DNA from 3 places in the Helicovermis profundi genome. Region 3 is predicted to be linked to each of the others. Evidence: a T-box and tRNA genes for the amino acid it is inferred to sense, from the RefSeq annotation. Region 3 holds a T-box; the other regions hold tRNA genes.
The links. A T-box is a leader RNA that pairs with one kind of tRNA and senses whether it is charged. The one in region 3 lies ahead of argS (arginine--tRNA ligase), so its partner is inferred to be a tRNA-Arg.
Positions count from the first base shown of each region.

Region 1 (4,225 bases), 1.1 Mb from region 3:
AAAAAGCAAAACATTACATATATTGATGAAGAAGGAATTGAGATAATTAAAAAGTCTCTTAGTAGTTCAGCAAAACTATCTAATACAGAAAAGGAGATATATGAAACTGAAATAACAGAGCTTAAAAAGAGTATTTTCTTAAGTGATGAAAAATTAAAAAATTCTATATGTAATATAAATCAATTAGTCGATAAAACTATAATAGATACAAAATCATATATTCGTACTTTGGAAAATCAAATAAAAGTAAAAGAAAAAGAATTGCATTATAAAGAAACTTTACTTAAAGAATTTAAGAATCTTATAAAAGCAAATAAAAATAGAATTAAATATTTAGAGGATATGCTTAAATAGTAAAAGAGTTAATTAAGATTACTATTATTCATAGAAAATATTATTATTAATAGGGGGCTAAAGGTTGTGGCTAAGAAATCTTTTTTAGAAAAATTGGGTTTAATTGAACAAGTTGAAGAAAAAAATGAATCAGAAAATGCAGATGTACATTTTGTTGATAGTACGAATGAATTAAATGATGAAAATTTGCTAGTAACAGAGCCAGAAATAAAAGATGAAAGTATAGCTGAAAAAGAATTAATGCGAAAATTAAATGAATTGAGTGAAACTGAGAAAATTAATGATACAACAAGCGAAGATATCGAAATTGGAGATAAATTAAACGAAATTATTGGATCGTATGAAAAAAACAAATTAGTTTCTATTGAAGAGATTTATAGAAATTCAAGATTATCTTCTGATATGAAAAAAACAATTTTTATGGCAGATGTTTTTTTAAAAGCACTACCAGAAAATTTACCAGTAGATATTAAGAGAGAATCAGTTTTAAATATTTTAAATGTGTCAAATATAAACTTTGATGAAATTCTTACAGATGCATATCAAAGAATTGATGCTCTTAATACTGTTTTAGAAACTACAGTACAATCAACAGAAGATGTAATAGCGAAAAATGAATCTTCAATAAGAGAATTAGAGAGCAGAATTATTGAATTAAAAAATTTAATGGAAGTAAGAAAGAAATTTGAAGAAGATCAAAATACCATGATTGAATATGAGATTCAAAAAATAATTAATATTGTTGAATTTGTAAAACCAAAGAAATAATATAGGAGTGAAGGTTTTGTCAAAATACAAACTTACAAAACGAGGGAAAAATGTTGCAATTGGCCTAATTATACTAATAATAATGATTGTTGTATTTATTTTATCTTCCATAAATAATAATCTAGAAAATGTTCAAAAAGAACTTGGCGTTAGCGAAAATAACATAAGTAGTAGTGAAGATATATTAAAAAACTCAGAGTCACAACAAAATACGGATAGTGATACAAATGATATTTCAAAAGAAATAGTGAATAACAGCAATACAGATATAGGTGATGCTGAAAATATCGATGAAATAACTCAAGATGATAGTTCGCTTAACACTGAGGAAATTAATAGTGAAATTACAAACGAAAGTTCTTCTTTTGAAGATCACTATAATATATATTTTGATGCTGACTCATATATAATTAAAGAAAAATATTTTTCTATTTTGGATAAAGTGATTGCTGATTTAAAAAACAATGATGTAATTATAGTTGTTGAAGGTAATTATAATGGCGCTTTTGATCATAAAAAATATTTATTTATAGATCTTTCACTAAATAGAGCGTTAGTAGTAAAAAATTATTTTATTGATAATGGCATTGATGCTAATCGTATTGAAGTAGTGAATAATGAAGATAGAAATCCTATAAATAAAGACAATTCAGATCTTCAGTTAAGCCTTAATAGAAGAACAGAAATATATTTTAAAAAAAAGATTGACTAATTCATGATTTCTTATTAATATATTACTTGTAAGATTTGCATTCGTAGCTCAGCTGGATAGAGCAACCGCCTCCTAAGTGGTAGGTCGAAGGTTCGAATCCTTTCGAGTGCACCAAAAAGCCCTAAACATATGTTTAGGGCTTATTAATAGCTTAATATATTTTGTGGGTGAATTATGACATTATTTAAGAGCACTGAATCACTAGAAGCTTATATGAAAGAAGCTATTATAGAAGCAAAAAAGGCATATAAATTAGGTGAAGTTCCAATTGGAGCTGTAATTGTAAAAAATGGAGAGATAATTGCAAGGAGTTTTAATAAAAAGGAAATTAAAAAAGATCCAACATCCCATGCAGAAATTGAAGTTATTAAAGAGGCCACAAGTAAATTAAATTCTTGGAGATTGACAGATTGTGATATTTATGTTACTCTAGAACCCTGTTTGATGTGTTCAGGCGCTATATATCAGTCTAGAATAAGACGATTAGTCTATGGTGCTAAGGACATTAAAATGGGAATGGTGGAGTCAAACTTAAAAGTATTAGATTATGATAAATTAAACCACCATGTAGATGTAATTAGTGGTATTTTAGAAGATGAATGTTCAGAGTTAATTAAAACTTTTTTTAAAGAATTAAGAGAATAAATAATTATAGTAAATATTAATTTGCCATGCTAGATGGGGAGTTAGCGGTTCCTTGTAACCTGTAGTCCGCTATAACAGGATTGATGTCTATACAAGGCAACAAATTGCAAAGTCAGACTTATAAAAGTGATGTTGATGATTGGGTCTTACGCAATAAGAATTTGTGAATCGTGTCAGGTCCGGAAGGAAGCAGCACTAAGCAAACACTCTTATGTGCCGTGAGGTAGCCTTTTCTGAGTTAACTATATTGGTACCGTTTGTGATTTGTTTTCGAATATAGGTGCATGGCTTAAATTTTGCAAAGATACTTTTTTTAAAAGTATCTTTTTTATTATATATAAGTAAAAAAAACTGAATTTGACTAATTATTGGAAATAATAATATAATAAAATTATATGTTACATTAAACAGGGAGCAAACTATGTATAAATTTATTTCTAAAAATAAATATTTTTTTTATAGCATCTTAATTATGATTTTACCAGCTCTAATAAGTATCAGTATTTTTTTTATAAATGAAAAAAAATACAATAATCAATATGTTAATGATATTTTAATTAACGATTTCAACGAACAAGTCATAATATTCAATGAATGGGTTGATAATGAAATTGAAATAAAAAAAAATTTTAGAAGTTTTTCTGAGATTAGTGGCAAATATAATAATATAATTGATTTTACATTTGATGACATATTAGAAAAAATTACGAACAATATGAAAATTTTAAAGACAAATTTTTTTTTAATTGACGAAGAAAGATCAGCTCTAATTAATGCTAATGATATTAATAATAATTTAAAGAAAATAATACTTGATAATAATAGTCCAAATAAAATTTATGAAAATAGTAATTATATTATATATTATAAATCAACAAATATAAAAAAATTTATAATGGTGTTTTTTATAGATAAAAACGAATTGCTTAACAATTTCAACATGAGCACTAGCATTAGTTTTTTTATAGTATTTTTATTTTATTTAATTATATATATTAACATAAATAAAATTATAAAATATTATATAAAATCTAGCAAAAAAATTAAACTTGATTTGGATTATATAATTAATAAAGAAAAAATGGATAAAAGTGACGAATATTTTGGAATATATTTCAAAAATCTATTGATGAGTTTTCTAAAATTAATTAGTTTAATAAAAAAAAGAGAATTTGATTTGAATAACTCTTTAGATAAACTAGAATATGTTAAAAATGAGATTAATATTGAAGAAAATAATCTATTTAATTTAAATAGTGAAAGAGAAAAGTTGATTAGTGATACTGCTAGTATAGTAGGAACTTTCATTAAAGAAGCTAACTATTTAGATAAATACGTAATTCTCTTAGATTCAAATTTGGAAATTATTTTTGTTACAGACAGTCTATTAGATAAAATGGGATATTTGGATAATGAAATTTTGAAAAAAACATTTTCTAAGCTCACTTTGAATGGTAATTTAGATAAAATACTTAAAAAAAGAAATTTTAAAAATTTAGATTTTTCGATGGTATCTAAAAATAATAGTAAAATTAATTTTAGAGGGAATACTCAACTGATAAATTTAGATGAAGAAACATTATATATTCAAATTATATTTGTAGATATAACGAGCAAATTAAAATTATATAATCAATATAAGCAGTTAAATAAAGAGTTTTTATTAATAAATAAAATGGGATTTAGCATGACGAGTAATGACGGTTTAAGTGCAATTCTACAAAAGATTGTTGATAAAATAAACTT
Region 1 covers NZ_AP028654.1:3,105,960-3,110,184, reverse strand. The annotation lists gene AACH12_RS14175 (hypothetical protein) at 1-354, shown strand, start outside; gene AACH12_RS14170 (hypothetical protein) at 421-1,122, shown strand; gene AACH12_RS14165 (OmpA family protein) at 1,139-1,834, shown strand; tRNA gene AACH12_RS14160 (tRNA-Arg) at 1,872-1,948, shown strand; gene tadA (tRNA adenosine(34) deaminase TadA) at 2,009-2,479, shown strand; RNA gene ffs (signal recognition particle sRNA large type) at 2,504-2,767, shown strand; gene AACH12_RS14145 (HD domain-containing phosphohydrolase) at 2,901-4,225, shown strand, end outside.
Region 1: it has a tRNA-Arg gene. The T-box ahead of argS (arginine--tRNA ligase) is inferred to sense a tRNA for this amino acid. The anticodon was not compared.

Region 2 (4,225 bases), 720 kb from region 3:
AAAATATTAAATACATCATGGTGTGCTTTTTCAATTTCATCAAACAAAATAACAGAATATGGTTTTCTTCTAACTTTTTCCGTTAATTGTCCACCTTCTTCATATCCAACATATCCTGGAGGTGCTCCTATTAGTTTAGAGACAGAATGTTTCTCCATATATTCGCTCATATCAATCCTTATCAAAGCGTTTTCATCATCAAATAAAACTTCAGCCAGCGACTTAGCAAGTTCTGTTTTTCCAACACCCGTAGGTCCGATAAAAATAAAACTTCCAATTGGTTTTCCTAAATCCTTTACTCCAGCGCGCGACCTAATTATTGCATCTGTAACTTTACTTACAGCTTCATTTTGTCCAATAACTCTTTTATGAAGTTCTCTATCTAGATTTAGTAATTTTTCTATTTCTCCTTCTACCAATTTTTCAAGTGGTATTCCTGTCCACTTTGATACTATTCCAGCAATTTCTTCTGAAGTAACTGTCTCTCTAATAATCTTATCTTCATCGCTTTTTTCACTAATAGCATCATTAATTTCACTAAGTTCTTTTTCAAGTTTTGGTAAATCTCCATATTTTAGCTGTGCTGCTCTCTCAAGGTTGTATTCTCTTTCTGCCTTATTTATTTTATTATTTATATCATCAATTTGCGCTTTTATTTCATTTACTTTATCTACTTTACTTTTCTCATTTTCCCATAAAACTTTTTTACTATTAAATTCTTCTTTTAAATTAGCAAGTTCCTTTTGAACTTTTTTTAATTTTTCTTTAGAAACCTTATCCTTCTCTTTCTTAAGCGCAGCCTCTTCAATTTCAAGTCTAATAATATATCTTGAAATATCATCTAATTCTATAGGCATAGATTCTATTTCAGTCTTTACTAAAGCACATGCTTCATCTATAAGATCTATTGCTTTATCAGGCAAAAATCTATCTGAAATATATCGATCTGAAAGCATAGCCGCTTGGACCAAAGCCTGATCACTTATTGTAACCTTATGATATATTTCATATCTTTCTTTTATTCCTCTTAAAATAGTAATTGTATCCTCAACACTAGGTTCGTCAACAATAACTGGCTGAAATCTTCTTTCTAATGCATTATCTTTTTCAATATATTTTTTATATTCATTTAATGTAGTTGCTCCAATACAATGAAGTTCCCCTCTAGCAAGTAATGGTTTAAGCATGTTTCCTGCATCAAGTGCACCATCCGTCTTACCTGCTCCTACTATGGTATGAAGTTCATCAATAAATAAAATTATTTGACCATCACTATTCTTTATTTCATCTAATACCGCTTTTAATCTTTCTTCAAATTCTCCTCTAAATTTAGCTCCAGCTACAAGAGAACCCATATTTAAGGAGAAAATTTTTTTATTTTTTAAACTTTCTGGGACATCGCCTTTTACAATCCTTTGAGCAAGCCCTTCTGCAATAGCAGTCTTACCAACACCAGCTTCTCCTATTAATACAGGATTATTTTTATTTTTTCTTGATAATATTCTAATAGTTCTTCTAATTTCCTCATCTCTTCCTATCACTGGATCAATTTTATTTTTTTTCGCTTCATCCACTAAATCCATTCCATATTTACTAAGAACATTATAAGTATCTTCAGGATTTAAAGAATCTACATTCCTTTTACCTCTTATATCTTTTAATATATCCATTACTCTATCTTTAGTAATATTGTATTTTTTATAAATTTCTTTCAATAAAGGATTTTTGCTTTCACTTATTTCTATAGAAGACATAAAAATATGTTCTACGCTAACATATTGATCCTTTAATCTATTAGCTAATTTTTCAGATTTCATCAAAAGTCTATTACCATCATTAGAGAGATAAATTTGCTCTGTAGATGAAACCTTTGTTTTTTTACTTATTATATTTTCTATATCATTTTTTATTAAATTTAATTCAACATCTAACTTTCTCAAAATTTGTGAAATTAAACCCTTATCATTTTCAAGTAAGGCATATATAATATGTTCTGAATCTATGACTGGGTTGCTATACTCATCAGCTATAAATTGAGCTTTGTTTAGAGCTTCTAAAGAATTTTTTGTAAATTTATTTTGATCCATCTTATTCACCTCTTATTATTTTTATATTTTAGCACTCTGTGTCATCGAGTGCTAATTCTTACTTATAGAATAACACTTTTAAAAGATAATTCAATAGAATTCATATTTTTTTTACAAAAAATTAAAAAGTCTAAATATATTATCATCTAAAAAAAATTACCAAGGAAAAAATATAATAATACAACCAAATACCGTCTTCATCCATATTATAAAGTAAAAAGAGAAAATATCTTTATTTCTGAAAAAATTGTGCGTAGATTAATGTTAGATTGCAGTCTGCTAGTAAAATATAAACAAAAAATAAAAAAATACACAATATAAAATTGTGTATTCCTTTAAATTGGTACACCCAGAGGGATTCGAACCCCCGACGCCTAGATTCGAAGTCTAGCACTCTATCCACTGAGCTATGGGTGCCTAACAAACTAATTATAACAAACCAAAACTTTTGGTCAAGTTTTTTAGCATTATTTCATAAGTTTATTTGCTATTAACTTATTTATTCCTTTAGATATCTATCAGTCCAAGGTTTCTCATAACACTGACAAATTTTTCAGTATCTATCGGCTTTACTGCATAAGCTTCAGATCCATTTTCATATGAATTAAACACACTTTCTGTACTATTTAAAGCAGTAGTCATAATTATTTTTGATTTGTTTTTTTCACTTATTTCATTTTTTTCTTCAATTTCTCTAATCATCTTTAGTACCTCTACTCCGTCAAGCTTTGGCATCATGATATCTAAACAAATTAAATCATAATATTTTTTTTCTTCTATTGCCATTATAAATACCTCTAGCGTTTCGTAACCGTCAATTGTTATATCACACTCACCATACTTAGATAAGAATTTATATAAAAATTTTCTGCTAACGTAATCATCTTCTGCAATTAATATTTTCATATTAGTCCTCACTTTCAAACATTTCATTAAACTCGTGAATCATTTTACTAAAATAAAGTTGTACATTAACTATATCTTCTTTTCTTGAATATAATTTTACTTTTAAAATATTATTTTTTACTTTTTTAAGATTATAATTAGAAGCTAAATTATTAATATAGTGAGATAATTTTTCGATTTCTAAAAAATTTCTGCTTTCTATATTCTTTTCTAGTAAATTCACATAAGGATTGAATTTGGAATAATATTCTTTTGAATTAAGAGTATAATTTGTATTAAAGCTTTTCATCATATTATTCAAAACATTATTCTTATTTTTTTTATTTAAATTTCTATCTATAACCTTATAGAATTCTCTAATAGATATGGGTTTTGATATATAATCATTCATGCCATTTTTTATAAATTTCTCTTTATCTCCTTTAGCTGCATATGCAGTTAAAGCAATTATAGGTGTATTAATTTTAAATTTTTCTCTAATAATTCTAGTGGTTTCCATTCCATCTAGTTCAGGCATTTGTATATCCATTAATATAATATCAAATTTGTTTTCTGTAATTAATTCTAATGCTTCAAGTCCATTATTGGCTATAACAACATTATTTTTTTGTTTCTTTAGTATTTTTTCAGCTAATATTTGATTTATTTTATCATCTTCTACCAATAAAATATTAATATTATTTACATCATCTGATATATCTTCTTCTTCAATTTCACTATTTATAACATAGCTCTTATCAAATTCAACTTCAAAATGAAAAGCACTACCTTTTCCAACTTCAGAATCAAAATATATTTTCCCACCTAGTATTTCTACTAATTCTTTGGAAATGGTGAGTCCAAGACCTGTTCCTCCAAACTTCCTTGTGATTGAACCATCTGCTTGTGAAAAACTAGAAAATATTAAATTATAGTTTGTTTTTGATATTCCGATTCCAGTATCATAAACACTAAATTTTATTCTTTGTTTACTTTCCTCATCTAAGAGCAAATTAATTTCAACATATACTTGCCCTTCAAAAGTAAATTTAATAGCATTAGAGATTAAATTATTTAATATTTGCCTAAGCTTATTGCTATCACCATTTAAATATTTCCTTATTTTTTTATCTACTAAATACTTAAATTCAATTTCTTTATTTCCAGCTTGTACATTAGCTATTTTAAATATATTTTCCATAAGACTAATAAAATTAAATCTAATGTTTTCAACAACAATTTTTCCAGCTTCT
Region 2 covers NZ_AP028654.1:384,953-389,177, reverse strand. The annotation lists gene clpB (ATP-dependent chaperone ClpB) at 1-2,087, opposite strand, end outside; tRNA gene AACH12_RS01630 (tRNA-Arg) at 2,429-2,504, opposite strand; gene AACH12_RS01625 (response regulator) at 2,595-2,993, opposite strand; gene AACH12_RS01620 (PAS domain-containing hybrid sensor histidine kinase/response regulator) at 2,995-4,225, opposite strand, start outside.
Region 2: it has a tRNA-Arg gene. The T-box ahead of argS (arginine--tRNA ligase) is inferred to sense a tRNA for this amino acid. The anticodon was not compared.

Region 3 (4,225 bases):
CGGGAAAATTGGAATTGCTATTTGTTACGATATGCGTTTTCCTGAATATATGAGAATTCTTGCACTTGAGGGTGCAAAACTAATAGTTGTTCCAGCTGCGTTTAATACTGTGACTGGACCTATGCATTGGAACTTATTAGCAAGAGCTAGGGCACTTGACAATCAGGTGTATTTTGTTGCAGCTTCCCCGGCAAGAAATATTCACTCTTCATACAAAGCGTATGGACATTCTATAATCGTTGATCCTTTTGGAAATATTATAAATGAGGCTAACATAGAAGAGGGGATTATTTCAGCTAAAATTGATTTCGATTACGTAAATAAAATAAGAGATGAACTTCCTCTTCTGAAACATAGAAGGGAAGACTTGTATAAAATTAGTTACAAATAGTTTAAAAGGAAAAGATATAATATACTTATAAAGTTTAAGTATATTATATCTTTTAAAGTTTCAGCAAAAGTAAAGCAAATGCTTAAGCTAGAAAATTAATTTATTTTAAAAAGGAGTTTTTAAATTTAATAATGGTTTCATTATGAGGAAATTTTTCGCTTGCTTCCATAATTAATTTTGTTGTTTTTTCATAGTTTTTGTCATTGTATGAATCGACAATATTATAAATATAATAATTTGCTTTACTTTGATATGAAGGGATAGAAACAAAAATAAAAAACATAAATCCAAGTATTAGGACGAGTTGAGCAATTCTATTTTTAATCTGCATTTTAATTTGATTTGGATATCCGTATGCCCATGCAGCAATAAAACCACTAATAAGCCCAAATCCGTGTGCAAAATTATCAATTTGAGGATTGGTAGTTCCGTACCATACGTTGATTAGTACAATAACTAACATGTTTTTCCTTATTGATTTTTTTATATCGTCAGGATAAAATGCTGAAATATAGAAATATGCTCCTACTAGTCCAAAAATTCCGCCTGATGCGCCAATAGATATACTATCGTCAAACATAAAACTACCAATTGAACCAAAAATTCCTGCAGTTAAATAAATTAAGAAAAAACGCTTTTTTCCTAGATTTTCTTCTATGCTTCTACCAAAAGATAAGAGTGCAATGGAATTAAATAGTATATGAGTAAAACTTCCATGTAAAAGCATTGGAGTTACAAGTCTATATAGTTCGTAATTTGCTATTTTATAATTAATCTTTGCTCCTAGTAGAAGTAAAGTATCACTTCCACTTATATATTTAATTGCTAGTGAAATTAGAAAAACAACTATATTAGTAATAAGGATTATGTCCGTTAGATATATTTTTTTATTTTTTATTATAGATTCCATGTATAAACTCCTTTTTAAATCGAGCGTATTTATAATACGTCAGCCAGTTTTATATTATAATAGTATATTCATTTTACATAATCGTGTGCAATATGCAAAATAAAAGTTATTTACTTACTATAATAATATAGCATGAAAGAATGCTTATTTCTATTATATATGGAATTAACAAAATATTTGATGTTTGCTATTATATCGCAACACACTTATGAATAGGAAAGCAAAAATCACTTTATGGTAAAAAAAAATATTTATAATATTGTACTATTATATGAAATGTGGTAAAATTAATTTCAAATGAATATTCTAATCTATGATAAAGAAAAGTAATTTAAGTACTATTTTAAGCGAACTAGAGTTGGTGTAAGTCTAGTAATAAACTTTTATGAAAAAAGAGCTTTTGAGATTTTAAATTTAAAAAAATTTATGGTATCCCCATTAAAGGATTTGAGTGGTAGCTTGCTACAACTAGAGTGGTAACGCGGATAATATTCGTCTCTTGATTTTTCAAGAGGCGATTTTTGTTTTATAAAGGAGGAAATATGATTAATTTTAAAAATGAAGTTGTTGATTTGCTAAGTGTTGTGATTCCAGAAATTGAAAAAAATGAAATATCAAGTTTGCTTGAAATTCCAAAATATACTAATATGGGTGATTTTGCTTTTCCATGTTTCAAATTATCAAAAATTTATAGAAAATCGCCAAATATGATTTCAAAAGATCTAGTAGAAAAAATCAGTGGAAACAAATATTTTGAAAAAATTGAATCTGTGAATGCTTATATTAATTTTACAAATAGTAAAACAATATTTGTTAAATCAGTTTTAGAGAATGTTAATGAAAAAAAAGATAGTTATGGTTCAAGTGATATTGGAAATGGTGAAGAGATTATTGTAGAATTCTCTTCAACTAATATTGCAAAACCTTTTCATATGGGTCATATAAGATCAACTATGATTGGAAATTCTCTTTACAAAATTCATAAATTTTTAGGGTACGATACTGTTGCAATAAACCACTTGGGGGATTATGGTACGCAGTTTGGAAAGTTAATTGTAGCATATAAATTATGGGGTAATAAAGAAGATATTGAAAACAACCCAATACCAGAACTTTTAAAAATTTACGTTAAATTCCATGAAGAAGCTGAAAAGGACGAAAAACTTGATCAAGAAGCAAGAGATTGGTTTAAGAAACTTGAAAATAATGATCAAGAAGCATATGATTTGTGGAAATGGTTTAAAGATGTATCTTTAAAAGAATTTAATAGAGTTTATGGAATGCTTGGAGTTGAATTTGACTCATATACAGGCGAGAGTTTTTATTCGGATAAAATGCCAGCCGTATTAAATGAGCTAAGAGAAAAAAATATTCTTACAAAGTCTAAAGGAGCGGAAATTGTAGATTTAGAAGAGTACGATATGCCACCAGCATTAGTTACTAAAAGTGACGGATCATCTCTTTATATAACAAGAGATCTTGCTGCTGCAATATATAGAAAAAATCATTATAAATTTGCTAAGAATATTTATGTAGTTGGTTCGCAACAAAAATTACATTTTCAGCAATGGTTCAAAATAATTGAATTAATGGGTTACGATTGGTATAAAGATTGTGTTCATGTTGATTTTGGTATGGTAGGTTTAGAAGAAGGATCGCTTTCTACAAGGAAAGGAAGAGTAGTATTTTTAGAAGATGTACTAAATAAAGCAGTGGACAAAACTAAAGAAATTATTGAAGAAAAAAATCCAAATTTAAAAAATAAAGAAGAGGTTGCCAAAGCTATAGGTATTGGAGCTGTTGTTTTCCAAGAATTATCAAACAATAGAATTAAAGATTATACTTTTTCTTTAGAAAAGACTTTGTCATTTGAAGGTGAAACGGGACCTTATGTTCAATATACCCATGCAAGAACTTGTAGTGTTCTAAGAAAATTAGATGGTGCTATATCTAATGAAATTGATTATTCAAAATTAAATGATGAAGTCTCAGTAGAAGTAATAAGGTTACTTGCTAAATTTCCAGATGTTGTCAAAGATGCTGCAAGAAAATACGAACCTTCTCTTATTACAAGATATACAATTCAATTGGCACAGGAATTTAATAGATTCTATCACGACAATTCAATACTTGTTGACGATTTAGATTTAAAAAATGCTAGAATCATGTTAGTTCAAGCTGTTGAACAGACACTAAAAAATGCATTAACATTAATTGGATTAAAAGCTCCGGAACAAATGTAATGACAATTTTGATTTTGCAATGATTTAGTTAACAAAATTTTTATAGGGACTTTATTGTTATTTTATATATATAAATTGTCCCAACAAATTTAATATTCAAATGATTATAAAGCTAAAATATTTTAAATTATATCTAAAAATATTTTAGCTTTATGTGTATTATTGACATATAAATTAAAATCACTAAGTAATATTATATAATTACTAAATATATAATAAATTTAATAATTATATTTTATTTATTATTGAAATGAATAATTTTTATGATAAAATGTGAGTGTTAAGATATAATAGTTGATAATTGTCTATGAATCACTTATTTAATAATTTTTATCAATTGTTGCTTAATATTAAGCTTGAATAAATTTTATTTATATTTATAAAGGGGGATTACAATTGTACAAAAAATTATTTATACCAGGACCAGTTAATGTACTTGATGATGTTCTAGAGAAAATGGCTACTCCGATGATAGGACATAGAACTAAAGAAGCTTCAAATATACAAAGGTCAATTTCTGAAAAAATGCAGAAATTATGGTCTACTAAAGAACAAATAATACTATCAACTTCTTCTGGTAGTGGTTTAATGGAGGGTGCAATTAGAAGTTGTACTAGAAAGAAAGCTGCAGTTTTTAGCGTGGGTGCATTTGGAGATAGATGGCATAAAATGGCAATCTCG
Region 3 covers NZ_AP028654.1:1,107,210-1,111,434, forward strand. The annotation lists gene AACH12_RS04760 (carbon-nitrogen hydrolase family protein) at 1-391, shown strand, start outside; gene AACH12_RS04765 (rhomboid family intramembrane serine protease) at 492-1,301, opposite strand; T-box leader at 1,606-1,804, shown strand; gene argS (arginine--tRNA ligase) at 1,847-3,544, shown strand; gene AACH12_RS04775 (pyridoxal-phosphate-dependent aminotransferase family protein) at 3,941-4,225, shown strand, end outside.